One region of the Pseudoalteromonas sp. MMG013 genome, then DNA from elsewhere that is predicted to be linked to it. Evidence: predicted binding sites of a transcription regulator. Region 1 holds the regulator's gene; each other region holds the start of a gene.
The links. The regulator MetJ, encoded in region 1, represses methionine synthesis genes. The targets are predictions, from matches to a motif close to TAGACGTCTAGACGTCTA.
Positions count from the first base shown of each region.

Region 1 (6,068 bases):
CCTGCTGCAGTCACCTCTTTGCCGGCACCAGGGCCTTGAATAACTAACGGATTCTGCTCGTACCACAGACTTTTTATTACAAATATATTATCACCAGGGGTTAAATTCGCAATCGCCGAGCCTGCCTCAGCAAAAGCAATTCCAACTTTTGCAGTCACTGTACTACTGTCGCTAATAATTAATTGTCCTGTGTAACGGAGCGATTTACCCTCATCATCTGCTTGTTGGTATTTCGCAGCATAAAATGTGTCTAATTCATCACGTTTCGCTAAAAAGTCATCCCAACTACCTTCAGCTAAATGCACCGGCATTAGAGGTTCTAATGCAATGTCATCAACATCGAGTTCTAAGCCTAAATCACGCGCCAATATGAGCAACTTTCGTTGCATATCTCTACCTGATAAGTCTTCTCTGGGATCTGGTTCGGTATACCCCATTTCTTGTGCAGCAAGCACCAAGTCAGAGAACTTTTGATTAGCAGTAAAACTGCTACATAACCAAGAGAGCGTGCCTGAAAACACCCCTTCAATTGACGTGATCACATCACCGCTATTTTGTAAGTCAGCCAGGGCAAAATTGATAGGCAAACCCGCACCAACACTGGTGTTATAACGCCAATGTAAATTACGCTCACGTTGCTGCTCTCGTAATAACTGATACCAACTTCTGTCGGCAGTACCTGCGTATTTATTAGCGCTGATCAAGTGACAATCACTGGCCACAAAGTCTGGATACAGCAAACTAAATGCTTCACTTGCGGTGATATCAATCACCACTTTATGTTCATAATCTAATTCTGAAATGTGCTCAACAAGCGACTTACTGTTGTAACTTTGCGCTTCATTTTTCCATTGTGTCTGCCATGCTGATAACTCAATACCGCTCGGTGAAAATACCATCTCTTTTGAGCGCAGCAAACCAACAACCTTTAAATCAAACTGTGATTGCAAACGGGTAATTTGCTGCTCGCATTGTTGTAAAAATACATCTCCGACATTACCAATGCCGGCAATAATTACCGCAATCTCCCGACCTTTATTGATAAGCTTATCGTGCAATACAGCCAAAAGATCACTGTCTAATGCCTGATCGGTCAAGAACAAAGCGTAATCACTGTCTTGATGAGCAAAGCGAACGACTACTTCACGATCATGGAATAATTGCTCGGCTTGCTGCTTGAGCCCTGAGAGCTCTGAGGAAGACGCAACCAGTGCACACCCTTGCAAATTACTTTCTACAATATTAATGCGCCCAGCGAGCTGCTGTGCAACAATATGCGTGAATGTTGCAGGCAACAGTAAATACGCTTCACCATTAACAATAAAATGATGAATACTGTGCTGAATAAGCTGACTTAACGTACGTACTTCACCCTTCGCTAAGTTTTCTACGCGCACTAAATCAAGGTTCTCAAAGGTGCTAATAAAGCGTTTTGCTTTGCTATACCCTTCTTTTACTATTTCTGTAGGTGACGCTTCAGGCTCATAACTGCTGCGCACTTGTAGCTTGATGTTACTTCCCTTTAAAGGAGAGAGTGTCTTAGCATGCAGCACTGGATTACCTAGTCTTGCCAATAAATTTGCTTGAGCACGACACACCTTTGGGTATTTCAGCGCATTGCTCACTTTACGTGGATCGGTGCTATACACCCCCTGCGTATCGGTCCAGATTGAGACGGCACTGGCATCAATATAACTGGCGAGTAGCGTAGCACTATAGTCACTGCCATTACGACCTAATGTGACGGTATTTTTATCACAATCTTGTGCAATAAACCCGGTAACCACATAGACCACCGCATCTTGCAACTGGGCGTAACATGCTGCTTTATTCTGTTGGTGTAGCAATTGTGCATCATGCAACGTAAACAATTGGCGGGCATCAATGCTGCGTGCAGCTACCTTAAGCTCATTTAGATAATGCGCTAATAACCGAGCCGACCATAGCTCACCATGGGCTAGTAAGGGAGATTCTTGTAATTCTGATTGTTGAGCCAATTGAGTAATGGCAACTAACTCAGCGTCTAGCTGCGCTTTGAGTGCTCGGTGTACATCGCCAGAGAACAACTCATCAACCAGCTCACTCTGGTGCTTTTCCAACTGAATCAATACGTCTGAAAACGCTTGTTGATCTTGCTGCTGATAACTTTGCCAAAGCTTCACTAACGTGTTTGTGGTTTTACCCGCCGCAGAAACCACCACACAATCACCGCTTTTACAATGCCCAAGTATTATTTGAGCAACGGCTTGATAGCGTGACGCAGAGCTTAAGCTTGAGCCACCGAATTTATGTACTACTCTTGTCATTTTTCTACCACAAAACCGTATGAGCCGGTGTTAATTTAAAAGTTTTTGCCTCATCAGATCCTTTGCTTTGACCTGGTGTAGTGCGTTTAAACGCTTGCTCTAGATCAGCCACCAAATCATCTAATTCTTCAATACCCACTGAAATTCGAATCAGCGTATCTCCTACGCCCGCTTCAAGACGAGCTGTCGCATCCATACCCGCATGTGTCATGGTCGCAGGATGACAGATTAAGCTCTCTACGCCACCCAGTGATTCCGCCAGTGAAAACTCTTTTAAAGAGGTCAAGAATGCAGCAGAGTCACTTAACCCGCCTTTTATGTCAAAGCTCACCATGCCGCCGAAACCTGCTTGCTGCTTTTTGGCTAATTCATGTTGTGGATGAGATTCTAAGCCTGGGTAATACACTTGACTAACATAGTCCGATTGCTCTAAGTATTTGGCAATCGCCAAGGCATTTTCTTGATGCTGCTTTAAACGTACATTCAGCGTTCGTAAGCCGCGAAGCGTTAAATAGCTATCAAAGGGCGCGCCCGTAATGCCAATGTTATTTGCCCACCATGCTAGCTCCTCACCCAGTTCCGCAGTACGTGCGATCACGGCACCACCGACCACGTCTGAATGACCATTAATATATTTAGTGGTTGAGTGAACCACAATGTCTACACCAAACTTAATAGGGTTTTGTAATGCCGGTGACAAAAAAGTGTTATCTGCAGCAACTAGTGCACCTGCTTGCTTAGCGGTTTTCACCACAGCTTCTATGTCTGTCAGGCGAAGAATAGGGTTGCTCGGTGTCTCAATCCATACCACTTTTGGCTTTATATCTAAAATTTTCTGATAGCTTTCAGGCTGTGTTAAATCAAGTACTACAAGGTTTAATAAGCCACGCTTTTGCAATGATGTGAATAAACGATAACTGCCGCCATAACAGTCATGGGGGATCACCAACGTGTCATCGCTATTTAATAGTTGCGTCACTAAGTGAACAGCAGACATACCCGTTGCGGTAATAATGCCTCTTTCTCCGCCTTCTAGCTGAGCTAATGTTTCAGCTAAAATATCTCGATTAGGGTTACCACTGCGACCATAATCATAATCTCGTTTGGTATCAAAATCTGCAAATGAGTACGTAGTTGATAGGTATAACGGCGGTACGACCGCACCATGGTGCTTGTCTGCTTCTATGCCATGGCGTACTGCGATGGTTGATTTATTACGTTCACTCATATCATCACCTAGATAGTTGGATGTTTAGACGTCTAAAAGGTTAGATTAATAAATACTAGAAGTCAAAACATTTATACTGCTAAATGGCTATTTACTTAGTATTTGACTATCTTATTTAAACCGATAAAATTTCGCCACTTCAAAAAAAATGATCGCGAATACGATCGAACGAAACACTTACTATGGCAAGTAAAGGGGCTTTTGCCTAGACCATCACAAACAATGTCATATAATGACAACCAGTAAGTACATAGTTCCGTCGGATAGGCACTACAAAATAAAGGCAACAACAACATTATGGCTAAATGGAATGGTGAATATGTTCACCCGTATGCAGAACACGGTAAAAAGTCTGAACAAGTAAAAAAGATCACTGTATCAATCCCGTTGAATGTATTGAAAGTGTTAACTGACGAGCGGACTCGCCGACAAGTTAATAATTTACGTCATGCAACCAATAGCGAGCTACTGTGTGAAGCATTTTTACATGCATTTACTGGGCAACCTTTGCCAAACGATGAAGATTTACGAAAAGATAATCCAGAAAAAGTACCTGAAGAAGTGCGTCAAATTATGGAGTCTATGGGGTTAGAAGTGCCTATCATTGATGAAGAATAGTCAATTAGAAGCTCCTTCGGGGGCTTCCTATTCTTGTTTAATTTCGAAAAAATGATTTCTTTCGATAACTTCGAACTTTCAAAACCGCATTTTTGCAACTTTAATCATCATTCATATCTGACAACTTCCACAATCTAAAACGTTATGTGGGCAATACACTCCCAAGTGATAAATACCGAGATCGACATATAAGGGCTACGGCTATACCCATATAAAGCGGCTTTAGTATCTACTTCATTAAAATATCACTCACTCTCGCGAATGAGATCTCGCATTCATTGCGTCAAAAAATGAGGAGAAGGCACTTTGTACGAAGAGAAAAATGAGAGTATCCAAATGAAGATGATTAAGAAAATACGTATTCGTAGGTATCGTTAGGGGTCAATATCAAGATAGATGGAATCGATATTCTGGATAAACAAAAGCCCCAACCAAAGGCCGGGGCTTTCAAAGACAAATCTTAAATTAGTTTAAAACTAAAATTAAGCTTGCTTAGGACGTGCAATAACGTCTACTAAAGTCCAAGATTTATTCTTAGAGATAGGAGCACATTCACGAATAGTAACTGTGTCGCCTGCTTTAGCTGTATTGCTCTCGTCATGTACGTGCAACTTAGTTGTACGCTTGATGTATTTACCGTAGATCGGGTGCTTAACCTGACGTTCGATACCTACAACAATAGACTTTTCCATCTTATCGCTGATCACACGACCTTGAAGAGTACGGATTTTATCAGTCATTATGCACCTGCCTTCTGGTTGATAACCGTTTTAACACGCGCAATACTGCGACGTACTTTTCTTAACTCGTGAGTTTGAGCTAGCTGACCAGTGCTTACTTGCATGCGCAGGTTGAACTGCTCACGTAGAAGCTCAAGAAGTTCAGCATTAAGCTCTTCAACGCTTTTGTCTTTAAGTTCGCTAGCTTTCATCACATTACCGTCCGAGTTACAAATGTTGTTTTGAAAGGTAATTTACGAGCTGCAAGGTTAAATGCTTCGCGAGCAAGCTCTTCCGGCACACCTTCCATCTCATAAAGTACTTTGCCTGGCTGGATTTCTGCAACCCAGTACTCAACAGAGCCTTTACCTTTACCCATACGAACTTCAAGCGGTTTGTTTGTGATTGGCTTATCTGGGAATACACGGATCCAGATTTTACCTTGACGCTTTACGTGACGTGTCATAGCACGACGAGCTGCTTCAATTTGACGCGCAGTCATACGACCACGGCCTGTTGCTTTCAAACCGAAAGAACCGAAGCTTACTTTGTTTCCGCTTGTAGCAAGACCACGGTTGCGGCCTTTATGCATTTTACGGAATTTTGTACGTTTTGGCTGTAACATTAATCGCTACCCCTTACTTAGCACTTTTTTTGGCTTTCTTCGGTGCACGTTTAGCTGGCTTCTCTTGCTCTTGAACTAGTGGTAAACCACCAATTACTTCGCCTTTGAAGATCCAAACTTTAACACCGATGATGCCGTAAGTGGTTAAAGCTTCAGAAGTTGCGTAGTCGATATCAGCACGTAGAGTATGTAGAGGTACACGACCTTCACGATACCACTCAGAACGTGCGATTTCAGCGCCGCCTAGACGACCACTTACTTCAACTTTGATACCTTTAGCACCAATGCGCATTGCGTTTTGTACCGAGCGCTTCATAGCACGACGGAACATAACACGACGCTCTAACTGAGATGCAATACCGTCAGCAACTAATTGTGCGTCAAGTTCTGGCTTACGTACTTCAGAAATATTAATCTGAGCAGGAACACCAGCGATCTTAGTTACAGCTTGACGAAGTTTTTCAACATCTTCGCCTTTCTTACCGATAACAACACCAGGACGAGCTGTATGAATTGTTACACGGATAGATTTAGCTGGACGCTCAATAACGATTTTAGACACAGAAGCCGCT
Region 1 covers NZ_JAGJEE010000004.1:310,328-316,395, forward strand. Annotated here, with positions in the region: gene metL (bifunctional aspartate kinase/homoserine dehydrogenase II) at 1-2,306, opposite strand, end outside; gene metB (cystathionine gamma-synthase) at 2,311-3,534, opposite strand; gene metJ (met regulon transcriptional regulator MetJ) at 3,832-4,152, shown strand; gene rpsQ (30S ribosomal protein S17) at 4,635-4,892, opposite strand; gene rpmC (50S ribosomal protein L29) at 4,892-5,083, opposite strand; gene rplP (50S ribosomal protein L16) at 5,083-5,496, opposite strand; gene rpsC (30S ribosomal protein S3) at 5,510-6,068, opposite strand, start outside.

Region 2 (6,068 bases), on a different contig from region 1:
ATAAGCCAATGACACCCAAAGGGTGTAACGCACCACTTTGCTCATACTCATCAAGCATGGCATTGGCATCTTTAAACAAGCTCTTCGCTTCTTCACCGACAATTTCATCATCAAGTATACGTGGGTATTTACCCGCTAATGACCAAGTCATGAAATACGGTGTCCAGTCGATATACTTACGTAGCGTTTTGATACTGACGTTACGAAACTCCGTCACACCTAACTTTTTCGGTACCGGTGGCGTATAGTTTTTCCAGTCAATTTGAATCGCGTTATCACGCGCTCGCTGCAATGTAACAGGTTTAGAGCGCGGCTTTTTACGCGCTTGCTGTTCGCGTACTTTGACGTACTCAGCGGATGTTTTAGCCAAAAACTCGCTCTTTTGGGTGTTACTCAATAGACTTGATACCACACCCACCGCACGACTGGCATTGTTAACATAAACAACTCCTTTGTCATATTGTGGCTCAATCTTAACCGCGGTATGTGCTTTGGACGTTGTCGCACCGCCTATCAATAACGGTAGCTCAAAATTACGACGTTTCATTTCTTTGGCAACATGGACCATTTCATCAAGCGAAGGCGTGATCAATCCCGAGAGGCCAATCACATCTGCCTTTTCATCAATGGCTGTTTGCAAGATTTTTTCCGCTGGCACCATCACACCTAAATCGACTACTTCGTAGTTGTTGCACTGTAGCACAACACCCACAATATTCTTACCAATATCATGTACGTCGCCTTTTACGGTCGCCATGATGATTTTACCATTGGTTGCGCCTTCTTCTTTTTCTGCATCAATAAAAGGGTCTAGGTAAGCTACCGCACGCTTCATTACCCGTGCAGATTTAACCACTTGAGGTAAAAACATTTTACCTGCGCCGAATAAATCCCCCACCACATTCATGCCATCCATTAATGGCCCTTCAATAACTTGTATGGGTTTATCCATACTGGCACGACATTCCTCAGTGTCTTCATCAATGTAGTTAGTAATACCTTTTACCAAAGCATGTTCGAGGCGTTTTTCAACTGGCCAAGTACGCCACTCTAGATCTTCCACCTTTTCAGCTTGTGCCATACCTGAATATTTAGGCGCAAGCTCCACCAGCCGCTCACCAGCGCCTGGATCGGTATTGAGTACCACATCTTCAACGGCTTTTCTGAGCTCTTGTGGAATATCATCATAAACAGCAAGTTGCCCTGCATTTACAATCCCCATATCCATACCAGCTTTGATAGCATGGTATAAAAACACCGAATGAATTGCTTCACGAACGGGGTTATTACCACGAAACGAAAATGAGACGTTCGATACCCCACCTGACACTTTACAATGCGGTAAACCTTGTTTTATACGACGAGTGCCCTCTATAAATTCAACCGCATAATTGTCATGCTCTTCAATACCGGTTGCCACAGCAAAAATATTCGGGTCAAAAATAATGTCTTCAGGCGGAAAACCTAATTGGTCGACTAAAATTCGGTATGAACGCTGGCATATGTCGAACTTTCGTTCTTGTGTTTCCGCTTGCCCTGTTTCATCAAACGCCATCACCACCGTTGCAGCCCCAAAGCGCTTAATGATCTTCGCTTGGTGAATAAATGGCGCTTCCCCTTCTTTTAAAGAGATCGAGTTAACAATAGCCTTACCTTGAATACACTTTAAACCTGCTTCGATTACGTCCCATTTTGACGAATCAACCATAATTGGTACTCGAGATATATCAGGTTCAGAAGCAATTAAGTTTAAAAACTTCACCATTGCTGCTTTTGAGTCCAACATGGCTTCGTCCATGTTAATATCAATGACTTGGGCACCACTTTCAACCTGTTCACGGGCAACGCTCAAAGCGGTTTCATAATCTTCTTCTAATATAAGGCGTTTAAAACGCGCAGAACCAGTGACATTTGTACGCTCACCAACGTTAGTAAATACTGCTGTAGCTTGACTCATTGACGACTTCCTAATTCAGATTACAGGCTTCAAGACCAGCCAAACGCATACGCACGTCTAACTCTGGTAATGGCCGCGGAGCTACATGTTCGAGACCATCAGCAAAGGCTTTGATATGCGCGGGTGTGGTACCACAACATCCGCCAACAATATTAATGTAACCTTCCTTTCCCCAATCAATAATTTCTTTCGCCATCTCATCTGCTTCTAAATCATATTCACCAAATTCATTGGGCAAACCGGCATTCGGGTGAACCGATGTAAATGTCTCACACACTCGCGATAACTCGACAACATACTGACGTAATAGATCGGGTCCTAACGCGCAATTTAAGCCAATTGAAATGGGCTTAATATGGCGAATAGAGTTGTAAAATGCTTCCGTTGTTTGGCCAGATAAAGTGCGCCCTGATGCATCTGTGATAGTGCCTGATATCATAACAGGTAAGGTTACGCCCGCTTGTTCAAACGCTTCTTCTACCGCGTATGATGCCGCTTTTGCATTGAGCGTATCAAAAATAGTTTCTATTAATATGAGATCTGCCCCACCTTCAATAAGGGCGAGCGTTGACTCGACATACGCTGCAACTAATTTGTCAAAGGTGATATTACGATAACCCGGATCGTTAACGTCTGGTGAAATTGAACATGTTTTTGACGTCGGCCCTAGTACACCTGCAACATAACGCGGTTTATTGGGGTTTTGTGCTGTAAACTCATCACACACCGCTCTTGCCAATTTAGCCGACTCTATATTAATTTCACGACTAAGACTTGCCATCTCGTAATCATCCATCGAAATAGTCGTGGCATTAAATGTATTGGTTTCAATAATATCTGCACCAGCAGCTAAAAACTGGCTGTGTATATCTCTGATCACATCAGGCTTAGTCAGGCTTAATAAATCGTTATTACCTTTGATCAACACATGCCAATCTTTAAAGCGCTCACCACGATAGTCTTGTTCCTCAAATTTGAATTCTTGGATCATGGTCCCCATTGCACCATCAAGGATCAAAATACGATTTTTCATCGCCTCGGCTAAAGCGATACTTTTATTCTGCGGTAAATTATTCGGCATAGTTGTTAGTCCTTACATCTTGGCTAACGAGATTAATATCATACGGTGTGGTTTGGTAAACATAGTAGTTTAACCAATTTGAGAATAACAAAAAGGCATGGCTTTGCCACGTTTTTGAAGGTGTTTTATCTGCATTGTCATCTGGAAAATATCCTTCAGGTATTGCGGCATCAGGGCCTTTTTCGAGGTCACGCCTATATTCTTTTTGTAGAGTATCTGCATCGTACTCTGGATGGCCCGTTAAATAAACTTGGCTTCCCGATTGATTTTTAACTAAATACGCACCAACTTGCTCTGAACCAGCCAACGCAATTAAATCATCTGTTTGATGTATGCTTGCTTCATCGATATGACCATATCGAGAGTGCGGGACAACAAACTCATCATCAAAACCCCGAGTCAATGCCCCATGTTCAAAATAGCAACGATGTTTAAATACACCACAGAGTTTGTTCTTTTTCAGTGTTCGTTTTAAACCATGATGATGAAATAGTCCTGCATGCGCTGCCCAACATGAAAACAATGTCGACGTCACATGACTTTCAGCCCAATCAAAAAACACTTGCAGTTCATTCCAATACGTTACGTCTTCATATTCTAAGTGTGCAAGCGGTGCACCTGTCACAATTAAAGCATCGTAATTTTGATCTTTCACATCTGAAAAATATCGATAAAACATATCTAAGTGTTGCTCTGAATTTTCAGAACTACGGTGCGTATCTAAACGCAATAGATCAACATTCACTTGTAAAGGAGAATTGGCCAATAAACGAATAAACTGTACTTCGGTTTCCACCTTATTAGGCATCAAGTTTAAAATAGCCAATCGCATTGGTCGAATTTCTTGCGACTTTGCACGGCTTTTTGGCATTACAAACACGTTTTCTTGACGCAATTGTACAATAGCAGGTAATTCGTCTTTGACGGTGATCGGCACACGCTTCTCCTGAGTTAAAAATACCTTGTTATTATGACCACAACCACAGAAATTTCAACCTCTAGATGTACAGACGTCTAAACATTTATACTTTATTTGATTGTTTCTTTGGCTCAAGTTGTAATAATCAAAAATTATAAACAATTCAGTTAATATAAGGACGACAGATGTTGAGTGTTGGATTAGGAGAGATTGCAGCTATCTGTGCGGCAATGGTGTGGGCAAGTTCAACAGTCATCTACAAGCGTTTTAGTCACTCTTTATCACCGCTGGAATTAAACATAAGTAAAGGTGTAATGGCCTGCACCATGATGTGTCTTAGCCTGATGGTATTACAAGATAGTGCCATACCAAGTGAGGCAAATGCATGGATATGGTTAGCTGCCAGTGGCGTAATTGGAATTGCTGTGGGAGATAGTGCATATTTTGCAGCGTTGAGAAATATAGGCCCAGCAAGAACGTTGGTGATTGAATCTATGGCACCCGCCATCGCTGGCATACTCAATATTTTAATACTCGGCACTTTTTTAAATGTCATAGCATGGGTCGGTATTATTGTTACTACAATGGGCGTCACCTTAGCGATTAAACCACGCATAAAATTGCCTCCCCTTGATAGGAAAAAATACAAAATTGGGGTGTGCTGTGCGTTACTGGCGGCCGCGTGTCAAGCAGCTGGAATGGTCATGTCTAAGGCAGGAATGGCAGATGAGGGAACCAGTAGTTTATGGGCGGCTATGATCCGTTTATTTTCAGGCACCATGGCAGTTGCTATGCTGGTTGTATTTTTGAAAAATCACAGCATCAATCAAGCTGTGAAGCTCCGTGGAATAAGTAATAAGAAATGGCTTTTTGTCGCGGTCTTCTTTGGCACTTTTATCGGCTTATGGTTACAACTTAGTGCAGTCAAATATACCGATCCAGCTGTCGCGCAAACTCTGTTAGCCACTGCACCGCTCATGGTCATGACGTTGACTTGGATACAAAAAGAAGAGATCACACGAAATATGATAGTAGGCGGGATATTCGCGCTCTTTGGTGTGGCTGTATTATTAAGCGCATAATTATTAAGTACGCAGTTATTAAGTACATAATTACTAGGTACATAATTTTGCGCTGAACATATTAGCTCTCACAGCACAATATACAAAAGTAGGAAGGAGGCCAGAGCCCGCTTTTGCAAACGAGGATAGCCCATATGGAGAAAGGAGTGTCTAGGTAGGGTTATAGAAGAAGGTTATTTGCTTTACAAAAAATGTCATAAAGCATCATAATTTGGATACAAAAAAGGCTTAACATTGCGTTAAGCCATTTTTAAGTTTGAGTTTTTATTAGCGTTTGCTGATCTATGAGGTTTTAATTTGCTGCAACCTCTTTGGTCATTAAGCATAGTTAAGGTGCCACTGGTGTGATTACCTAGCTAAATCAACAATAATGTCGTAATCCTATTTTGCTAGAGCTGCGGGCTAGTGTTAGCTACTAACTTGCTCGCACAATAAATCAGATGCGAACCCTTCACTATTGATGATGTGATCGACCTCACTGACATACCATTTACCATCAGCCAATGTGCCTGTACCGATTAAATTTACAACCGCACCAGCGCCTATGGCAGGGTCGCCTATCACTTTGGCTCTAATTGATTTAGCTGCGCGGTTAAGTCTTTCATGTTTTCCCTTGGCTGCTTGTGTTGCATAGGCTTCATTGGCGTATACATAGGGCAATACGATTGCAGGTTGACCACTCCCCGCTGTTACAGGTTTACGCAGCGCCTCATTCATATCATAAAAATAGGCTTTAACTTCTCCAACAGTACGATAGGCATCTTCCATAAAATGCCAAGATAGTATCTGGCTTACGTCAATATCCACTTCTTTTAGTGGCTTACCGGATAGCGACTTTCCCGTCCCTCGGCCCATAAATATCAATTTATCGTGGGCAATTTTCAAAATTGCATCGTACTGCTCAGCCAACTTACTTAATAGCTGCAAATCACTTTCACTTTGTTCAATATGCGGTAATTCTATGGCGCTAAACTGTGCGCCAACTTTTGGGTCTAAGCCATGTTCCGAAGCAATATCGGAGACGAGATC
Region 2 covers NZ_JAGJEE010000015.1:115,260-121,327, forward strand. Annotated here, with positions in the region: gene metH (methionine synthase) at 1-1,957, opposite strand, end outside; gene J8L98_RS14655 (homocysteine S-methyltransferase family protein) at 1,968-3,038, opposite strand; gene metA (homoserine O-succinyltransferase) at 3,028-3,975, opposite strand; gene J8L98_RS14665 (DMT family transporter) at 4,143-5,039, shown strand; gene J8L98_RS14670 (contractile injection system protein, VgrG/Pvc8 family) at 5,448-6,068, opposite strand, start outside.
Region 2: a site for MetJ is predicted at 4,046-4,063, ahead of metA (homoserine O-succinyltransferase). Genes of this name have one in related genera too.

Region 3 (6,068 bases), on a different contig from region 1:
CAAGAAGTGAATTAGCAGAAGCTGAGCAAGCTACCAAGGCGGCGTTAGAGCAACTTGATCAATTACTCAATGAAGCGAGTAAAGTGGCATTTAATCTACAGAAAGGTGTTAGCGAAGATGTCAGTGCAGCAAACTTGTGGACATGGGTTGGGATGGTAATTGCGACGATTATCGCTATTGTTGTCGCGTTCGTCACAGTTAATTTGATCACCAAACCTCTTGCTGAAGTCAACCGTGTTCTGACTATCGTTGCCCGCGGCGATATGACACAACGACTAGATGATAGCGCTAAAGATGAGTTTGGTGATCTTTCTCGCAGCTGTAATGCATTAATTAGTAGTTTGAGGGAGTTAATAACCGGAATTGTGTCACGCTCGACACAGTTAGCTGCGGCCTCAGAACAAACTTCAATGATTACCACAGAATCAAGTCAAGCAATTAGAAACCAGCAAGCACAAGTTGAACAAGCAGCTACCGCTACAACAGAAATGAGTAGTACATCTCACGGCGTAAGTAACAGTGCTAATCAAGCATTACTTGAAATCAAAAATGCTGATAAAGAAGCTGAGCGTGTTAAGGGTATTTCTCACGATAATAAACATACCATTGAACAGTTAGCGAAAGAAGTTGACGAAGCTTCCAGAGTTATCAACAAATTGCATCAAGATAGTGCTTCAATTGGAGGCATTCTAGATGTGATCCGCGGCATTGCGGAACAAACCAATTTATTAGCACTAAATGCGGCCATTGAAGCAGCTAGGGCTGGGGAACAGGGCCGAGGGTTTGCTGTTGTTGCTGATGAAGTCCGCTCTCTTGCAAGTAAAACACAAGAGTCGACTCAAGAGATACAATCAATGATTGAGTCCTTACAAGCAGGGGCTGAAGAAGCTGTAACAGCTATGTCAAAGGGTAAACAACAAGCTGAATCATGTGTGGATAAAAGTGATTTAGCAAATGAAGCATTGAACAGTATCACTCAGGCGGTTTCTCAAGCGCATGATGTGAGCGAAGAGATTTCCACTGCTGCCAATGAACAACAACAAGTTTCACAGGAAATCAGTGAGCGACTCGAGTCCATCGTATCGATTGCTGAACAAACTGCGGAAGGGGCAAATCAAACTTCTATTTCAAGTACTGAAGTGGCCAAGCTTGCAGAAGAGCTCCGCTTGTCAGTAGACCAATTTAAAGTTTAATAAATATAGATAAAACATAGTATTAAACGTCTATTTTTAAAGATAAAAACAATAAAAAAACCTGCTATTGCAGGTTTTTTTATTGGGTAACCTAATTTTAGATAACTTGATTCATTTCTCACTTATTTATAATACTCAAATACCTCTCTCGTTATCATCGAGGAGCAGTAAATGGCAGCACCAACGGATATGTAAGCACGCTTGCGTCCAACATTCATATAAGAGTGTCATGCTGTAAAAGGGGAATTAAATAGAATGCAGCGAGCTTCTGCTGAGTCGTATTTTGTCTGACGTTGTGCTGTCTCGAGTGCATAAGCTGCACTTCAATTGTCGCTGTAATATTCAATCGAATACGCAAAGCCGACGAGTCTATATCGCCTTTAGCATAAATTGGCCGACCTCCTCCATAGCCAAACGAGGTTTGTTTGCCCGCTCATTTTAATCAGGTTACTTAGTCCCCCTCTATATATCGATACATTAATAAGCTTCACTTGCTACTGCACTCAATGAGCGACAGATACAATAGTCGCCAGTAGCACTATCTAACGAAAAAAGTATCTTATTAAGGTAGGAAATCCAAACGATAGTAGCTCCAACTAAGGCAATCCACGATGCCACATACGGGAGTAAAATACAAAACGCCCAATGAAAACTCATCAGGCGTTTTAATATGAAGTAAGTGTCAATCTACCTCAATACTTGTCACATCTTAAGCTAAGAATAATGATTCAGCTTTGGTAACTATGTTGTCTACAGTGAAACCAAAGTGTTCAAATAGTTCACTAGCAGGCGCTGATTCACCAAATGTTGTCATGCCAATAACAACACCGTTTAAACCAACATATTTGTACCAGTAGTCTGCTATTCCCGCTTCTACTGCAACACGACGTGTTACGGCAGCAGGCAAAACGCTTTCTTTATATTCAGCTGACTGGGCATCGAATACATCCGTTGATGGCATAGATACTACGCGCACCTTCTTTCCTGTTAAACGTAACGCACGAGCTGAATCAACTGCCAGCTGCACTTCAGAACCCGTCGCAATAATGATTAGCTCAGGATTACCATCACAGCTTAATACATAGCCGCCTTGCTTAATGGCTTGCACTTGCGCTTCATCCCTACTTTGCTGTTGTAAACCTTGTCGAGTAAATATCAACGACGTAGGACCATCTTTACGCTCAACGGCTTGTTGCCAAGATACGGCTGATTCAACTTGGTCACACGGACGCCAGTTAACAAGGTTAGGAGTCAAACGCATACTTGCAATTTGCTCTACAGGTTGATGCGTCGGCCCATCTTCACCAAGACCAATCGAATCATGCGTATAAACAAAAATACTCGGTTGCTTCATGAGTGCAGCCATACGAACAGCATTGCGTGCATACTCCATAAACATTAAGAACGTAGCACCGTATGGAATAAAACCTTTATGAAGCACGATACCATTCATAATAGCCGACATCCCAAACTCACGTACGCCATAATAAATGTAATTACCTGAAGCGTCCTCAGCAGTCAATCCTTTTGAGCCATCCCAAATTGTTAAGTTTGATCCGGCTAAATCTGCTGAGCCACCCATAAACTCTGGTAACAAAGGACCATAAGTATTTAACGCATTTTGCGATGCTTTACGAGTTGCTGGGTTTGCAGGGTTCGCTTGAAGTTGTGCAATATAAGCTTCTGACTGTTCAGTCCAACTTTGCGGCAACTCACCTTTCATTCTACGTTCAAATTCCGCCGCTAATTCTGGGTATTCAATTTGATACTCAGTAAATTTAATCAGCCAATGGCTCTGGGCTTGCTGACCTCGTGCAGATGCATCCCATTTTGCATATACATCATCAGGTACTTCAAATGCACCATGTTGCCAACCAAGAAACTCACGTGCCGCTTTGATTTCTTCGTCACCAAGTGGAGCACCGTGACAGTCATGGCTGCCTGATTTGTTTGGTGAGCCGTAACCAATAATCGTTTTACAACAAATTAATGTTGGTTTTCCTGTTTCAGCTCGCGCAGCGTCGATTGCGGCTTTAATGGCATCACTATCATGCCCATCAACATCAGCAATAACATGCCAGCCATAGGCTTCAAAGCGTTTAGGAGTGTCATCACTGAACCAGCCTTCCACTTCCCCATCAATTGAGATGCCATTGTCATCCCAAAAAGCGACAAGTTTACCCAGCCCTAACGTACCAGCAAGTGAACAAGCTTCATGTGAAATACCTTCCATCAAGCAGCCATCACCTAAAAATGCGTAAGTGAAGTGGTTAACAATATCGTGTTCATCACGGTTAAACTGTGCTGCCAATGACTTCTCGGCAATCGCCATACCTACAGCATTAGTAATACCTTGGCCTAATGGCCCCGTCGTTGTTTCAATACCTGGCGCATAACCATATTCTGGGTGACCCGGTGTTTTCGAATGCATCTGACGGAAATTCTTTAAGTCATCAATTGATAGATCATAACCACTTAAATGTAGCAAAGAATAAATGAGCATTGAACCATGACCATTTGACAATACAAAACGGTCACGATCAGCCCATTCAGGGTTGTTTGGATTATGTTTTAAATAATCGCGCCAAAGTACCTCGGCGATATCCGCCATACCCATAGGGGCACCGGGGTGACCAGATTTGGCCTGTTGAACTGCGTCCATTGACAGGGCGCGGATTGCATTTGCTAGTTCTTTGCGAGATGGCATGAATTCTCCTACCTTAAAATTCGCGGGTATAATTGTTAAGTACCCCATTCTTACTCATTTCAATGGTTGACTGCAATGACATTTCTTAGAAAAAACAGGTACAAGATGAATTTTATATTCACATTCTTTTTAGAGAAGCTATTTAGACGTCTAGGCGTAAAAAAACTATGCAGAGCTGCTTGTTTTGGTTAGAATAGTGAGTATACATTTTTATTTCCTGCGCTATCCCTGTTGTTTGTGAAGCGCATATTTGTGAGCATACATACAATGGCAAAACATTTATTTACTTCTGAGTCTGTGTCTGAAGGCCATCCGGATAAAATCGCCGATCAAATTTCCGATGCGGTACTTGATGCAATTCTTGAGCAAGACCCAAAAGCACGTGTGGCGTGTGAGACTTACGTCAAAACTGGTATGGTCATGGTTGGTGGTGAAGTCACTACTAGCGCATGGGTAGACATTGAAGAACTAACACGTAAGACCGTTCGTGATATCGGTTATACTCACTCAGATATGGGATTTGACGCTGATTCATGTGCCATCTTAAACACAATTGGTAAACAGTCTCCTGACATCAACCAAGGTGTAGACCGTGCACGAGCTGAAGAGCAAGGTGCAGGTGACCAAGGTCTAATGTTCGGTTACGCATGTAATGAAACTGACGTACTCATGCCCGCACCAATTACTTATTCTCACCGCCTTGTACAACGTCAAGCGCAAGTACGTAAAAGCGGTGAGCTTAGCTGGTTGCGCCCTGATGCAAAGTCTCAAGTGACATTCGCATACGAAAATGGCAAAGCCGTTGGTATTGACGCTGTTGTTCTTTCAACTCAGCATTGTGACACTGTTTCGCAAACTGATTTAGTTGAAGCTGTAATGGAAACAATTATCAAACCAGTATTGCCTGCTGAGCTTATTTCTAAAGCAACTAAGTTTTTCATCAATCCTACTGGCCGTTTCGTGATCGGTGGTCCTATGGGTGACTGTGGTTTAACTGGCCGTAAAATCATCGTAGATACATATGGTGGTATGGCGCGCCATGGTGGTGGTGCTTTCTCTGGTAAAGACCCATCAAAGGTTGACCGCTCAGCTGCTTATGCCGCTCGTTATGTTGCTAAAAACATTGTAGCGGCTGGTTTGGCTGATAAATGTGAGCTGCAAGTTTCTTATGCCATTGGTGTTGCTGAACCAACCTCTATCAGTATTGAAACTTTCGGCACCGGTAAACTCGAAGAATCTCGCTTAGTTGAACTTGTTCGTGAACACTTTGATCTGCGTCCATACGGGCTGTTAACGATGCTTGACCTTGAACGCCCTATTTATCAACCAACAGCGGCATATGGCCACTTTGGTCGTGAAGAGTTCCCATGGGAAGCAACTGACAAAGCAAATGCTCTGCGAGCTGCCGCTGGGTTATAATCTAGCCTAAAATATACTACTGAAAAACGCGGTGTCCATACACCGCGTTTTTTATATCTGATTTTTAGTCTCATTTAAGTATGCACTTGGCGACATCCCATACCAACGCCGCACAGCTCGATTTAATGACGCCTGCTCTTTATAACCCAATAAATCACTTAATTCCTGTTTTCGCATAACATACCCAAATTGCCCAAAACGCCGTAACCGTTCTTTATCTTTTAGTTGGCTAAAACTCAGTTTTTGTGCTGTTAGTTTTCGTTGTAAAGTCCGTGTCGACACGTTCAAGTGTTGGGCTAATACGCCTAACGTGAGAGTATGTAAATCACAACTATGTAAAACAAGTTGTAGTTGAGAGAGCCATTGATGCTCACCAGCAGAGCCACTAGCAAGCTCGTTTATCGATATTAATAAATGAGCTTGAATTACCTCATTACGGGTGATTAATTTCACAGCTAACAATGAAACTGGGAATTCAATTCTATTCGATGTTTGCTTATCTTTAACTGGACAATTAAACCACACTTCCATCAAACGCAGCTGTTCATGCGTAAACGCATCACTAAAATGCATTTCACTCGGTGTTAAGGCTTGTCCTGATATCCGTCTAACTGTTGCAACCCATGCAGTCATGTTTCTCAGTACTGCATGACGGTTATGAAAGTAAGGTCGCCACACAAGTGTTGCACTGCTATCGCAAACCGTGAATTGTATATCACCAATATTAGCAACCGTTTTGTCAAATTGCA
Region 3 covers NZ_JAGJEE010000003.1:165,915-171,982, reverse strand. Annotated here, with positions in the region: gene J8L98_RS04330 (methyl-accepting chemotaxis protein) at 1-1,193, shown strand, start outside; gene tkt (transketolase) at 1,903-3,900, opposite strand; gene metK (methionine adenosyltransferase) at 4,168-5,319, shown strand; gene J8L98_RS04315 (AraC family transcriptional regulator ligand-binding domain-containing protein) at 5,371-6,068, opposite strand, start outside.
Region 3: a site for MetJ is predicted at 4,044-4,061, ahead of metK (methionine adenosyltransferase). Genes of this name have one in related genera too.